Linked DNA regions of Zobellia alginiliquefaciens. The protein of the gene in region 1 interacts with the protein of each later gene in a pairwise test. Links are inferred from orthologs where the notes say so. Each region holds a gene or a part of one and is shown in the gene's direction. Other genes may lie near its edges.

What was found.
Region 2: the proteins of P0077_RS05840 (region 1) and ileS interact in binary tests that used the Escherichia coli proteins (3 or more experiments, as listed by UniProt). The link is inferred for Zobellia alginiliquefaciens from one-to-one orthologs.

Annotation. Positions count from the first base shown.
Region 1 is NZ_CP119758.1:1,392,082-1,399,240, forward strand. What follows is about bases 2,921-5,751. They hold P0077_RS05840 (substrate-binding domain-containing protein), read left to right. Parts: upstream 2,921-3,723; coding sequence 3,724-4,779; downstream 4,780-5,751. Other genes in these bases: P0077_RS05835 (hypothetical protein), read left to right, coding at 2,921-3,685; P0077_RS05845 (sugar ABC transporter ATP-binding protein), read left to right, coding at 4,819-5,751. In the rest of the region: P0077_RS05825 (tetratricopeptide repeat-containing sensor histidine kinase), read right to left, coding at 1-1,677; P0077_RS05830 (NUDIX hydrolase), read right to left, coding at 1,800-2,537; more of P0077_RS05835, read left to right, coding at 2,789-2,920; more of P0077_RS05845, read left to right, coding at 5,752-6,351; P0077_RS05850 (ABC transporter permease), read left to right, coding at 6,364-7,159. UniProt on the Escherichia coli protein: Part of the ABC transporter complex RbsABC involved in ribose import. Binds ribose. Also serves as the primary chemoreceptor for chemotaxis.
Region 2 is NZ_CP119758.1:2,222,614-2,230,857, forward strand. Bases 1,648-5,563 are described here. They hold ileS (isoleucine--tRNA ligase), read left to right. Parts: upstream 1,648-1,964; coding sequence 1,965-5,363; downstream 5,364-5,563. Other genes in these bases: P0077_RS09435 (hypothetical protein), read right to left, coding at 1,648-1,744; P0077_RS09445 (TraR/DksA family transcriptional regulator), read left to right, coding at 5,368-5,563. In the rest of the region: P0077_RS09430 (TonB-dependent receptor), read left to right, coding at 1-1,288; more of P0077_RS09435, read right to left, coding at 1,367-1,647; more of P0077_RS09445, read left to right, coding at 5,564-5,751; P0077_RS09450 (DUF4097 family beta strand repeat-containing protein), read left to right, coding at 5,823-6,437; P0077_RS09455 (lipoprotein signal peptidase), read left to right, coding at 6,475-7,119; P0077_RS09460 (5-formyltetrahydrofolate cyclo-ligase), read right to left, coding at 7,126-7,689; excinuclease ABC subunit UvrC, read left to right, coding at 8,118-8,244. UniProt on the Escherichia coli protein: Catalyzes the attachment of isoleucine to tRNA(Ile). As IleRS can inadvertently accommodate and process structurally similar amino acids such as valine, to avoid such errors it has two additional distinct tRNA(Ile)-dependent editing activities.

The DNA of each region.
Region 1 (7,159 bases):
ATACAGGGTTTTCTTAGTTAAATCCGATAAGATGCCCCAATCTACCTCCTTACTTCCGGTAACTAATAGTTGGGTATTTTTACCATAACTGCTTAACATACCAAAAAGTACTTCTTTGAATCTTGAGCCGGTATCAACATCATTGATTTTCCTAGAAAAATCCCTACTCTGACTATATAAACCGTCAACAACATTTAAAACCTCTGTAGTATCCGAACCGTTCTGAAGCAATACCATGGCGTGGTTTAGTTTTCCCGCAAAATCATCATGCAGTTTTCTTGAAAATTCCGCCTCGGTTTCATAGGTGGCTTCTATTTTTGCCGTTCTGTTCTGCTGTTTCAAACGCCTTGCCCTCTGTATGAAAAAGAATACGCCACAAACAGATATTACCAGAACAAATGCTAAACCTGAGTATGATATTATTTTCTGATTGCGCTGTTCGGCAACTTCTAATTGATGTTCCGCATTTTTCTTTTCCAAGCGAAGAATAGATTCTTGCTTAAGCGTATCATCATATCTATATTTAGCAAATTGGGTCTTTACTTTTAGTTCTTGATCATACAAACTATCCTGCAAAAAAACATAGCGGTCTTTTACTTCAATATCATTGGGTGCCAGTTTCATTAGTTGCCGCAATGCATCCTTTTCTGCCCGTGGTATTTTTAAATCATTTGAAAGTTGAATTACAGAATCAAAATAGGATTTTGCTTTTCTTGGATTCTCCTTACTATAAAACTCCCCCAAGTGGGTATAACTGGCAATTAGACCTCTTTCATCCTTCGCCTCCATCCTTGTTTTCAATGGTTTCTCAAAAGCATTGGAACTAATTGATTCTCCTGATAACCATTTTGCATAGGCTAAATTATCTTGAACTCTAGCAAGCTCTTTTGGAGTAGTCTTCATACCTGAAGCTTTCTCTATTTTGCTCAAAAGTTCAATAGCTTTACCTAACTCACTATTATCAACATAACTAGCGGCTAAATTGTTTTTGTAAATCAAGCGGCTTTTATCGGAATCCGTTATACCTATTGCCTTTTGGTAATAATTTACGGCATCTGAAAAATTCAAAAGTTTCCTGTGGTTAGTAGCCAAGGTATTATAGCAATTGGCCCTTTTATCTGGTTTTTTTAAATACCGCAACGCATCCGTTAGCGTTTCTTTACTGCCGAAGAAGTCATTGTTGTTTTTTTGGATGACACCAATGTTCATTAGGCTTTCACCAATTTGACTACTATCGTTAACCTTTGCGAAATACTCTTTGGAATGCGAATAATTTTCGACAGCCTTAAAATAGTCGCGCTCTATTTCAGCAAAATAATATCCCCTTAAATAGTAATGGTCCGCTATCAAATTCGCATTATCTATTTTGGAATTATGACTTAGAAGCAAATCACTAAACAGGATTAGACTATCATATTGCTGAGCAGTAAAATGAAGCAAACTTTTTTCATCAAGAACATATGCATAAAGTGAATCTTCTACAGTGTCTATCAATTTATCATATGACCTATTTATTGCTTCCTGTCTCTCTTTCGTTGTAAGTGAAATGTCCTTAGAAACATTAAAATAGAACAAGATACTGTCCAAAGCCTCAACGGAGCGAACATCAGCCCTCTCATTCCCTGAAGAACAACAAATTATAAAACAAAAGGAAACCAAAAACAGAAACTTCTTCACAAGCAACAGGGAATTGTGAGACTGAATTAAAAAAGCCACACATTAATGCATGGCTCAAAATAGTAAATTAAATTGGCACTTGTCGTATTGAACACCCATTTGAGGCTTCCAGGAAAGCTTCTTTACATACTGATCAAATAATTCTTATTGGAAATTTTATCATACACGTCCTTACTGAACATATATAACTGAGCTGGCTTTTTTGAAACACCAACTTGCTTTTCATCCAAAGCAATTATATACTTTCTACTGATTAACTTTCTTCTAAAATTACGGTTATCAATTTCAACACCTAATATAGATTGATAGAGATCCTGTACATCATTCATGGTGAATTTTAAGGGCAACAATTCAAAAGTTATAGGCTCGGACAAGCATTTAGCCTTTAGGTCTTCATGAGCTTCCTCAATAATTTTCTTATGGTCAAACCCTAGTTTTGGCAATTCCCCTAGAGGAAACCATTTTGCCTTATGCCTATTAGCCTTTAAATCAACATCATTGGTTTTCAACAAAAAATAATAGGCTACGGTAAAAGTCCTTGAGCTAAATTTCTTGCTCTTAACCCAAATTTGGTCTGACTTCCCCATTAGCCGGTCAGGAGCTCCAAATACCTTAAATTGCTTCTTATACAAATTGGTTAGACCGGTTAGCTCTTTTAATACCCTAGCAGAGGCTTCATCTAGAGTTTCATGCTCATACACATGGTAACCGGTCAATACATAATCATCCACAAGGACATTAGATTTTGCCTCGGACTCCAGATACCGCTTTATCAATAGAACATTAAGCGATTTTGCCTTAATGTCGTATCCAAAAACTACACAATCCACAGATACATTCAAGATTTCCTTAGCCTTCATAAATCTATTTTACATACAAAACTAAACAAATAAGCTCTTTAAATTAAAATTAAACGTCCTTTTGACATTATTAATAAAAATTCACTAATCCCTAATATTACAAAGCAATAAAAGGTAATTTCACATATATTACGGGTAAAATATCACATTTTTTATGTTAATTAATTTGGTAAGTAAAAAAATAAAGTTTTCATTTGTCTAATAAACGTTAATATGACGTTTATTAATTATCAACCTATAACCATCTTGTTATGAAACAAATGCTATCCATTTTACAAACTAGAATCGGTTTTACTTTGAAAAATTCAAATCATAAAAAACTAGAGCAATTTAACAGAGCTTCTTTTATGCTAGCCCTACCATTAATTCTCTTCTTTGGAATCAATTTTGGGTTAGCTCAGGACGATAACAAGGATAAAGACCGCTACAAACCTTTTAACACTGGCGGCCACTTAAAGAACATGCATATATGGCATGGCTTTGTTGTACATCCAGGAGCTATGTTCGCCACCCATTTAGAATATAATTCAAAAAATGAAAAATTTACACTTGGCGTCTGGGGCGGTGCCGGATTCACCACTACCGATGTAATCCATAAGGATTCCGGACAAAACGTAAGGGCCAACTACAAAGAAGTTTCCATATATGCCCTCTATCGTCTTTCCGATAGATTTTTTGCCGAAGCCGTATCCCACAACAATTACACCGGGGTGGAAGAAAGAGGCGACAAACTAAACTATTGGAGCTATGACAAAACACAGGGATACAATTTTGTGGATATCAACTTTGGCTACAATGTTACCCCAAACACCCTTCTATATTTAGCCACCATTATAGGTGGTGGTTCTGGAGATTACGAAATCCGACCCGATGGTTCTCTAAAAAATTCATGGACCCATTATTTTGAAGTGAAAAGCAAGGTGTGGAAAATTGACAATTACGAACTATCCCTATTTGCCGGTGGTGCATGGTCCTTCTTAACGGACAAAACATTCTACACCCAAGACAAAGCAAATGTTATTAACGTAGGATTGGCACTGAACAAGAATATTACTGTAGCCAACTACGAATTGCCTGTTGAAGTTACAGCCATGTGGAACCCCGAGAAGCGAGCAACGGTGTTATCGCTAGATTTTTCTTTATTTTAACAAAACCCGAACATAAATAACAGCTAATAGTATTGATTATGAAAAACGTAAATTCAGCTTTAAAGAAAATCCTTGGCCCATTCGTGGTGGTCACATTACTATTTATGAGCAGTTGTGCCAGACAGTTAGAAACAAGCAAAGCCTCCAACAGTCTAACCGAAGATACAGAGGAGAGTTTTGTAAGCAAAATAGATCTTTCAGGCAAAAGAATAGGCTATTGCACCCCGTCATTGAACGCACCCTACTACCAAGCGCTATTCCAGAGCATTAAGTCCACTACCGAAAATAATGGCATGACCTTCTTATCTGCAGATGGCCAAAATGATATTAACAAACAAATTGCAGCGGTTGAGGATCTAATCACAAAAGGTATTGATGCCCTGCTCCTTAACCCGCTAGATCCTGATGCCCTGGTTGGGGTTACCAAAGTCGCTAAAGCCGCCGGTGTTCCGGTATTCATTATAGACAGTTCTATTGACCCATCGGCAGATTTTGTTACTACCATTCAATCTAACAACTTAGCAAACGGGGAACTTGCCGGAGAATGGCTAGCCAAAAAATTCGGCAAAGAAAAAATGAATATTGCCCTATTAAGTGGTAATGCCGGAAACCCTGTAGGCAAAACGCGGAAACAAGGGCTTTTACAGGGCATTACGGAAGAACAATTAAGAACGTTGGGCTATATTGATTTGAACATTAAAACCCAAATGTATACCAACTGGTCCTATGCCGGCGGACTAAAGGCCATGGAAGATGTTTTGGTAGCACACCCAGATGTAAACGTAGTCATTACCGAATCGGATGTTTGTGTACTGGGAGCCATAAAGGCAATTGCCCAGGCGGGTAAAACAGATGATATTTTGATCGTTGCCGGTGCGGACGGACAAAAAGAAGCCATAAAGTACATTATGGAAACAGATTTCTACGGGTGTACCGCCATGAACAGTCCGGTACAGATAGGAAAAAATGCCGTTCAGTATGCAATTGAATACATGAACGGAAAAACAGATTTCCCAAAAAACTCATACACTGCACCTTTACTGATCACAAAGGAAAATGCGGCAAAATACTACAGGCCAGATGCTATATTTTAAAGGGAATCCGCAACACTTATTAATCAAACCTTGTTAGACATGAAAACTGAAAATAGCGCATACCGAGTTGAAATGACCGGAATATCTAAAAGCTTTGGAGTGGTTTCTGTACTTGAAGGTGTAAATCTTAAAGTAAAACCCGGAGAAATTCATGCATTACTTGGCGAGAATGGCGCGGGCAAATCTACGCTGGTAAAAATCCTTAGCGGTGTACATCAAAAAGATGGTGGAAAAATCTTGCTGAACGGCGAAGAACTTAACCTAAAAAACACACACGAAGGTCAGGTAAAAGGTATTAGTGTCGTCTACCAAGAACTCTCACTGGTAAACGATCTATCCGTTGCCGAAAATATCTACTTGCACAAACTTGGCGCAAATAAGTTCTGGATGAACTGGAAAAAAATTACCAAAGACGCACAAGAGCTTATAGATTCTTTGGGCTTTAAGATTGATGCATCGGCGCGAGTCAGAGATTTAAGTATTGTCCAAAAACAAGTAGTAGAAATTGCCAAGGCCTTATCGGAAGATACAAAAGTACTCGTACTGGATGAGCCCACTACCGTTTTTGATCCTACGGACACACAAAAGTTATTTGACAATTTGTTCAGGTTAAAGGAAAAAGGCATTTCCATTATTTACATCTCTCACCATTTAGAGGAAATATTTAAGATAGCAGATTCCATAACCGTTCTTAGAGATGGTGTAGACACAGGTTGCTTACCCGTTTCCGAGACCGACACGGATAGTGTTATTCGATTAATGATCGGTAGGGAACTAAAGGATCTGTACCCCGAACGTAATGCAAAAATAGGGTCAAAACCTGTTTTTGAAGTCAAGAACCTAACGGCTAAGAACAACTTGGTTCACGATGTGTCATTTTCCGTAAAACCTGGTGAAGTTCTTGGCGTAGCAGGGTTAGGAGGCAGCGGAAGGACAGAAACAGCAAAATTGATTTTTGGTGCCGATAAAAAGAAATCCGGAACCTTGACCCTAAACGGAAAAGAGATTAAAACTAAATCGCCCGTTGATGCCGTAAAACATCAAATAGGCTTTGTATCTGAAGATCGCAAGGAAGAAGGTGTCTTTTTGCCTCTTTCCATTCGAAAGAACATTAGCATTACCAATTTTAGATCTATTTCCAGTAAACTGGGTTTCTTAAAGACAGAAAAAGAGCAAGAAAACGTATCTGCATTAATTAACAAGCTAAATATTAAGACCCCTAGCTCAGAAGTAGATGTAGGCAACTTAAGTGGCGGCAACCAGCAAAAAGTGGCTTTGGCCAAATGGCTTAGCATAGACAGCAAAGTAATTATAATTGACGAACCTACACGCGGGGTAGACGTTGGTGCCAAAGTTGAAATCTATAATCTCATAAACGAAGTTGCCCAGAAAGGTGTTGCCGTTGTGGTCATTTCTTCCGATATGCCCGAAATAATGGGTATTTCGGACCGAATCCTGGTTATGCACAAGGGCACCTTCTACGGCGAGTTGACCAAAGAGCAATTTTCCGAAGAAAACATACTACGCTACTCCATTGGAAAAGCATTAAAAACATCATCATCCAACCATTAAAAAAATTAGATCATGGCCTTAACAATAAAACAACAACTTAGTAGTCCAGGAGGATTCCTTAAGTTTCTGATCAAACACAACACCATCTTCATTTTCATCGTACTAGTGCTGTTTTCTGCAATGATTTCAGATGTGTTCTTTACATCGGTAAATCTGTCCAATTTACTAAAACAGGTTTCCGGTATTGGTATTATAAGTATTGGAATGTTAATAGTAATCCTAACCGGTGGAATAGACCTTTCTGTTGGTTCCATGGTAGCCTTGTTGGCCGTTACTTTCGCAATTTTAGTGAATACATTTGCCTTGCCCCTAGCCATTCTACTGACCATTATAATCGGGTTTTCACTGGGAAGCGTAGCTGGTTATCTTGTAGCCTATCAAAAAATGGCACCCTTTATTGCCACACTTGCCCTAATGACTATTGCAAGAGGCTTGGGCTTTATCTATTCAAAAGGTTCCCCTATCACCTTCACCACTTACGGAGGATTGTACATGTCCGACTTTGCTAATAATTCAACCTTGGGCATACCTAACATTTCTATCGTGTTTTTTATCATTGTTATCTGTGCGATGGCAATGCTACGCTACAATGTATTTGGGAGATTGATTATAGCCATAGGAAGCAACGAGGAGGCCTCTAGACTATCGGGCATTAAAGTAAACAAATACAAGTTTTTGGTCTATGCAATTTCTGGGGCTTTGGCCGCAACTGCCGCTATCATTGTTGCCTCCAGAACAAATTTGGGATCACCTAATATGGGCATGGCTTGGGAACTTGACGCTATTGCCGCAGTAGTAATTGGAGGCG
Region 2 (8,244 bases), 830 kb from region 1 along the record:
GAAATGGTTCATGGGTAATTTACAAATGAAAAAAAGAGGAAAAGGCATTTTTTATGATGGATTAAAGATAACAACTGCCTATCAGCATTTTGAAGAAAGCCGCAATGATAGGGGCTTTCAAGATGTGGTAAGATATTCAACAGAAGAAAAAGTAGATGCTGTTTCCACTAATATCGATTTTGAAAATAAAAAAATTGGCGACTTACGTTTGTATTATGGGGGCGAGTATATTTTTAATAAAGTAGGTTCTGTTGGTAGCCAAGAAAATATTGAGACTCATTTGGTTTCGGGAACAGCTTCCAGATATCCAGATGGAGCTATTTGGCAAACCTTGGCAGGCTATGTAAATGGAGAATACAAGGCGAAACCTAACTTTACTTTACTTTCGGGCTTAAGGTATAGCCATGTGTGGATTGATGCGGATTTTGACAAAACGTATTACCCTTTTCCTTTTGATGATGCCAATCTGAATAATGGCGCGTTAACGGGCAGTCTAGGCTTTAGTTGGTTCCCGAAAGCAGACTTGCAGATTACCTTTAATGGTTCAACCGGTTTTAGAGCACCTAATGTAGATGATGTAGGTAAGATTTTTGATTCTGAACCTGGTGCCGTAGTGGTTCCTAATCCTGACCTAGAGCCAGAATATGCGTACAATATAGAACTAGGGGTTCAGAAGAACTTTAATGACAAACTGGTTTTTAAAAGTGCTGCATTCTATACGTATTTGGTAGATGCTCTAGTGCGCAGAGATTACTTATTTAATGGGGAGAGTGAAATTTTATACAATGGCGAAATGAGTAGTGTACAGGCTATTCAGAATGCGGCAAAGGCGTATGTCTATGGCTTTGAATTTGGTTTGGAAGCTTTTCTTACGGATAACGTTTCGGTTGTTTCCAATTTAACCATTACCGAGGGCATTGAAGAGGAAGATGATGGTACCGAATCTCCCGGGAGACACGTTGCCCCTACTTTTGGAGATTTACACTTGGTTTATAAGAACCAGAGACTAAGAAGCGACTTGTTCGTGAATTATAACGGAGAGATTCCCTTTGATGATTTGGCGGCTTCCGAACGTAGTAAAGATTATATCTACGCATTGAATGCTGAAGGAAATCCGTATTCCCCATCTTGGTATACGCTAAATTTCCGTTCGCAATATGAGGTTTCAAACGCTATGAAAGTTTCTTTGAATCTTGAAAATATTACGGATCAACGGTACCGTTCTTATTCTTCGGGAATTTCCGCTCCAGGAATTAATTTAATAGTAGGGTTGGGGTATAAGTTTTAGAGATGGGACTCTTACTAAAAATAAAGAACCCCGACCAATTATGGCCAGGGTTCTTTGGGTGTAAGAAACAATCTTAAATTAGTTTACAGCAGCTTTAGCTTTGTCAGCAGCACTGTTGGCAGCGCCTTTAGCGTCATCAGCAGCTTTGTTGGCGGCATCTTTTACATCGCTAGCGGCTTCGTTAGCTTTAGCTTTGATGTTTTCGCCAGCTTCGTTGGCTTTATCTTTTAAATCGTTAGCAGCATCTTCAGCATCAGCTTTGATTTCTTCGCCAGCTTCCTCAGCTTTTTCCATTGCGTCGTTACCAGCCTCTTGTGCTTTGTCCATGGCGTCAGACCCCATTTCTTTAGCATCGTCACCAGCCTGCTCCATTGCAGCACCAGCTTCTTCAGTGGCACTCTTTGCTTTATCACCAGCTTCTCTACAAGAAACAAAAGAGATACTTAGGGCAAGCATTAGAACTGAACCTAAAATTAGTTTTTTCATGATTTTGTGTTTAAAGTTTTGTTTAATTGTTTCTCTCATATACGTATGAAACTGAAATTTAGACGCTATTTTTTAACATTTTCTTACAACCTTGTTTTTTCCTCCGTATTTCAATTCTCTCAAATCGACTTAATTCGACTAAAAATCCTTAATTTTGCAGCCTTAAATTAATGCAGTAGAGCCACTTATTATGAAGTTTGCGGAATATAAAGGATTGGACTTGCCCAAAGTAGCCGAGGATATACTTGATTACTGGAAGCAAAACCAAATATTTGAGAAAAGTGTTTCCTCTAGAGAGGGTAAACCTAGTTATGTTTTTTATGAAGGTCCGCCATCGGCAAATGGTATGCCTGGTATTCACCACGTAATGGCACGTACGATCAAGGATATTTTTCCTAGGTACAAGACCATGAAGGGCTTTCAAGTAAAACGTAAGGCCGGATGGGATACACACGGATTACCAATTGAACTGGGTGTTGAGAAAGAATTAGGTATTACTAAGGAAGATATAGGTAAGAAAATCTCTGTAGAGGAATATAATGCAGCTTGTAAAAAGGCGGTTATGCGGTACACTGATGTTTGGAACCGTATGACCGAACAAGTAGGGTATTGGGTAGATATGGATGACCCGTATATTACCTACAAGCCCAAATATATGGAATCTGTTTGGTGGTTATTGAAGCAGATTTATGATAAAGGTCTTGTTTATAAGGGGTATACTATTCAGCCGTATTCGCCAAAAGCAGGTACAGGTTTAAGTTCTCATGAATTAAACCAACCAGGAACGTACCAAGATGTTACGGATACTACCGTTGTAGCCCAATTTAAGGCTGTAGAAGCGTCATTGCCAGATTTTTTGCAGAATGAAGGTGATGTATATTTCTTGGCATGGACGACCACACCGTGGACACTTCCTTCCAATACGGCACTAACGGTGGGCCCTAAAATAGAGTACGTTCTGGTAGAAACGTACAACCAGTATACTTTTGAACCTATGAACGTGGTGCTTGCCAAAAACTTGGTAGGGAAGCAATTCTCCGGAAAGTTTCAACAAGTAGAGTCTAAACCCGAATTATTGGACTATAAGTCAGGTGATAAGAAAATCCCTTTTTACGTTGTAAAGGAATTTACAGGTAAAGACTTGGTGGGAATTAAATATGAGCAGTTGTTGGATTACGCTTTGCCGTACCAAAATCCTGAAAATGCGTTTCGTGTAATTTCCGGAGATTTTGTAACTGTAGACGACGGTACGGGTATTGTTCATACTGCGCCAACTTTTGGTGCGGATGATGCCTTGGTAGCTAAACAAGCGTCACCAGAGGTGCCACCATTATTGGTGCTAGACGAAAATAACAATCCTGTTCCATTAGTGGATTTACAGGGTCGTTTCCGTCCGGAGATGAAAGAGTTTGGCGGCAAATATGTGAAGAACGAATATTATGATTTAGGCGATGAGCCAGAAAGGTCAATAGACGTTGAGCTTGCTATTAAATTAAAAGAAGAGAATAAGGCCTTTAAAGTGGAGAAGTATGTACACAGTTACCCTAACTGCTGGCGTACGGACAAGCCTATTTTATATTACCCATTGGATTCCTGGTTCATTAAAATCAGCGATGTTAAAGATCGTATGTTCGCTTTGAACCAAACGATTAATTGGAAACCAAAATCTACAGGTGAAGGCCGTTTTGGTAACTGGCTGGCAAATGCCAATGACTGGAACCTTTCTAGATCTAGATATTGGGGTATTCCACTTCCTATTTGGAGAACTGAAGATGGTAAAGAAGAAATCATTATTGGTTCGGTGGCCGAACTAAAAGCCGAAATGGCAAAGGCGGTTGCATCCGGAGTGTTAGAAAAAGATATTTTTGATGATTTTGTGGTGGGTGATTTATCCGATGAAAACTATGATAAAATAGACCTTCATAAGAACATTGTTGATGATATTGTCCTAGTTTCCGCATCGGGCAAACCTATGAAACGCGAAAGTGATTTGATAGATGTATGGTTTGATAGTGGCTCAATGCCCTATGCACAATGGCACTATCCTTTTGAAAATAAAGATCTGATTGATGAGGGTAAGACTTACCCGGCTGATTTTATCGCAGAAGGCGTAGATCAAACTAGAGGTTGGTTCTATACATTACATGCCATAGGAACTATGGTGTTCGATTCTGTGGCGTATAAAAATGTTGTTTCCAACGGACTTGTTTTGGACAAGGAGGGCAAGAAAATGTCCAAACGTTTGGGCAATGCCGTGGATCCTTTTGATACGATGAACGAACACGGAGCAGATGCTACGCGTTGGTACATGATCTCTAATGCCAATCCTTGGGATAACTTAAAATTTGATACGGAAGGTATAGTTGAGGTAAAACGAAAATTTTTCGGGACACTTTATAACACCTATTCTTTCTTCGGCTTATATGCCAATATAGATTCTTTTGATTATTCAGAGGAAGATATTCCATTGAGCGAAAGACCGGAAATTGATAGGTGGATATTATCAGAACTTCATTCTTTGATCAAGACTGTTGATGAAGCGTATGCCGATTATGAGCCTACCAAAGCAACCCGTGCTATTTCGGACTATGTACAAGAGAATTTGAGTAACTGGTATGTACGTTTATGCAGAAGGCGTTTCTGGAAAGGTAGTTATGAGAAGGATAAAATATCGGCTTATCAAACGCTGTATACCTGTCTTGAAACCGTTGCTAAACTATCGGCTCCTGTGGCTCCCTTCTTTATGGATAGACTTTATAAAGATTTAACGAATACCACACATACGGAGGCTTTTGAATCTGTACATTTGGCCGAATTTCCAAAATATGATGAAGCCATCGTAGATAAGGATTTGGAAAGTAAGATGGAGAAAGCTCAGACTATTTCGTCTTTAGTGCTATCTATCCGTCAGAAAGAAAAGATAAAAGTGCGTCAGCCATTACAGAAAGTAATGATACCTGTTTTAGATGAAAATCAGAAGCATGAGATAGAAGCTGTTGCAGATTTGATTATGTCCGAGGTGAATGTTAAAGAAGTTGAATTGTTGGATGATGCTTCAGGTATTTTGGTGAAGCAGATCAAGCCTAATTTTAAGACTTTAGGTCCTAAATACGGGAAAGATATGAAAAAAATTGCTCAAGCTGTAGCTCAGTTGGGGCAAGAGGATATCCAAAAAATTGAGCAGGATGGCGAAATTTCGCTTGATATTGACGATAAAATTATTACATTACAGCTGCAAGATGTAGAGATAGCCTCTCAAGATATTGAAGGTTGGTTGGTTGCAAGTTCAGGATCTATTACGGTAGCCTTAGACGTAACTATCAATGAAGATTTAAGAGAAGAGGGTATTGCTAGAGAGCTTGTGAACAGAATTCAGAACATAAGAAAAGATTCTGGGTTTGAGGTGACAGATAGAATTGATATTAAGATTCTAAAAGATGGTTTTGTTGAAAAAGCGGTATCTAATAATTTAGAGTATATTAAGACCGAAACCTTGACAGCAGACCTAATTTTAGAGGAAAAACTGGAGGAAGGAGCCGAGGTTTCTTTTGACGAAGTGAACACTAAATTATTTATTGAAAAACATTAATACAATGGCAGAAGATTTAAAAGTTAGATATTCGGATAAGGATCTTGCCGAATTTAGAGAGTTGATCGAAGATAAAATCGAGAAAGCAAAAAGTCATTTAGAGTTGTTGAAGAGTTCGTATATGAACGACGGTAATAATGGTACCGATGATACTTCACCTACTTTCAAAGCTTTTGAAGAAGGTTCGGAGACTATGAGCAAAGAAGCGAATACACAGTTGGCTATTCGTCAAGAGAAATTCATTAGGGATTTAAAAAACGCTATTCTGCGTATTGAGAACAAGACCTATGGTATTTGCCGTGTAACAGGTAAGTTGATCGCTAAAGAGCGTCTTAAACTTGTTCCTCATGCTACTTTAAGTATTGAGGCTAAGAATATGCAAAAGTAATTATTGCATTATAAAATTTTAAAAGCCTACAAGAACCAATTTCTTGTAGGCTTTTTTTACGCCCTAAAAAAATGAAGTGCTTTTTAGTTTTCTTTTTATTCGTTAATCTTTTGACAGCACAAAAGGTGGTGAAAAAATCATTGATAAATGATGCCGTCACTGCAATTAATATTGACGTAGCCCATTGTTATGAATTGGAGTTGGAAACCTCGGAAAGCCATGAGATGTCAGTAGAGGCAATTATTGACGGTGAGTATACAAAAGACCTTTTGCTAACCGTAAAAGAAAATGAAGGTTCTATACTGATAAGTAGTGGTTTTCAGCCTAATTTTAAAAACCCTAATGATAAACTTAGTGCACACAAGGTTGTCTCAATTTCTTTAAAAGTAGTGCTTCCCCGGTATAAATACGTTACCGTTTTTGGAACCAGTTGCAATGTATTCGCTACCGGAGATTACAGGAAGTTGAATGTTACATTGAACGATGGGAATTGTGAACTTTTTAATGTCTCCGAAGATGTAAATGTACACACTCAAAGTGGTCATATATTGGTTGAAGCTTTAAAAGCTGATATAAAGGCTGATAGTAAATACGGGAAGATAGATGAAGAAGATATTCCTAACGGGGGTGCCGTATACACGTTGACATCGGTAACGGGAAATATAGGAATAAAGAAAACCGAATAATATACTTATTTTTGCGTATTCAAGTTGTATATATACTATGAATTTAAAGAAATCATTGCTCATTATAATAGCAATATTGTTGATTGATCAACTGAGCAAAGTTTATATAAAGACCCATTTTGTATTGGGTGATTCCGTTGAAGTTTTTAGTTGGTTTAAGATTCTGTTCATTGAGAATTCTGGAGCGGCTTGGGGTGCTAAATTGAGTGATTTCTTACCTATTTCCGAGCCTACGGGTAAATTGGTTTTGACCATTTTCCGTCTGTTTGCAGTAGCGGGAATAGGGTATTGGTTGTATGATACTATACGTAAGGAGTCTTCGCAGACCCTAATTTTAGCGGTTTGCTTAATCTTTGCGGGAGCTCTAGGTAATATTATAGATTCCGTCTTCTATGGGGTGATATTCAGTGATAGTTACCAACAATTGGCAACCGCCTTTTCAGATGAGCCTTATGGTAGCCTGTTTTACGGAAAAGTGGTAGATATGCTTTATTTTCCTATGGTAGATACTATATGGCCAGACTGGATGCCTTATTTTGGAGGCTCTACCTTTCGTTTTTTTGAACCTGTTTTCAATATTGCGGATATGGCTATTAGTACCGGTGTAGGTATTCTTCTGGTTTTCAATAAAAAAGCTTTCGGTAAGGCTGATGACGAAATACCTGCAGAGGAAGTAGCTTAATCATATTTAAAAAGAATAGGTCTTGGAGGGTGTAACGCAGTAGTTCAAAGTAATATCGTATCTGTTTACGTCCGTAATGAATTCCTCTTCTGGCTCAAACAAGGACAGCCCAACTTTAATTACATCTTTTCGGCACTCGGCTAAAAAGGTGTCATAAAATCCCTTTCCGTAACCAACGCGGTTTCCTTTAGTGTCAAAGGCAAGTAGGGGAATGAAAACAACCTCTATTTTGGTGGTGGGTATTTCTATTCCGTCAACAGGTTCGGGAATGTTCCATGCGTTATTTATAAGACGCGTAGAATCCGTTAGCAAATAATGCTCTAATGTGGTTTTGTTCACTACTTTCGGTAAAACTACATTTTTATCCTTTCCTTGAAGTATGGATAGAATAAAGGTAGTGTCAATCTCTTTATTTTCAGAAATCGGTAAGAAAATATGGTAATAGTTATATGACCATATGGGCAGTTTGAGTATTTCATTAGCAATACTCAAGCTAGAATCTGTCAGTGATTCGTTATCTATTGAATCTCTTCTTTTTTTGTATAGAAATCTTAAATCTTTTTTGAGCATTGATTATGACCTCAGTACAATTGGGGAATCTTTGGGTATGCCTATTCTTTTACTGACACTGAGTAATATATCTTAAAAGATATCATTAAAATAAGATACAGGCCGAGGGTTATGATGTATTTATCCATGTGGTAATTGATTTTGATTCTTAAATTTAAATAAAAAATATCAATGAAAATACTTTTAACTGCAACTTTTTATCGATGAACTGCATTTTTTAGAGTTTTTTAACAATTTTGCACTAAGAAACGTGCAAAATTGCACGCGGATAACACATTGAAGCTTAACTTTTTATTCATATTAAGTTTTCATGAAAATCACGTTTCGTTAAAAAAGAGCAAAACACTTAGCCCTTTTGATAAAACGTAGTAATTTAACATGGTAGAAGTAGATATACCTACCCGTTAATCTGTTAAACCGTTTTTGTAATGCCCCAAGTTCCTATAGAAGTACAATTAAGTACATTGCCCCAGAGCCCTGGGGTGTATCAATTTTACGATATAGATGATAAAATACTTTACGTAGGAAAAGCCATAAATTTAAAGAAGCGGGTAT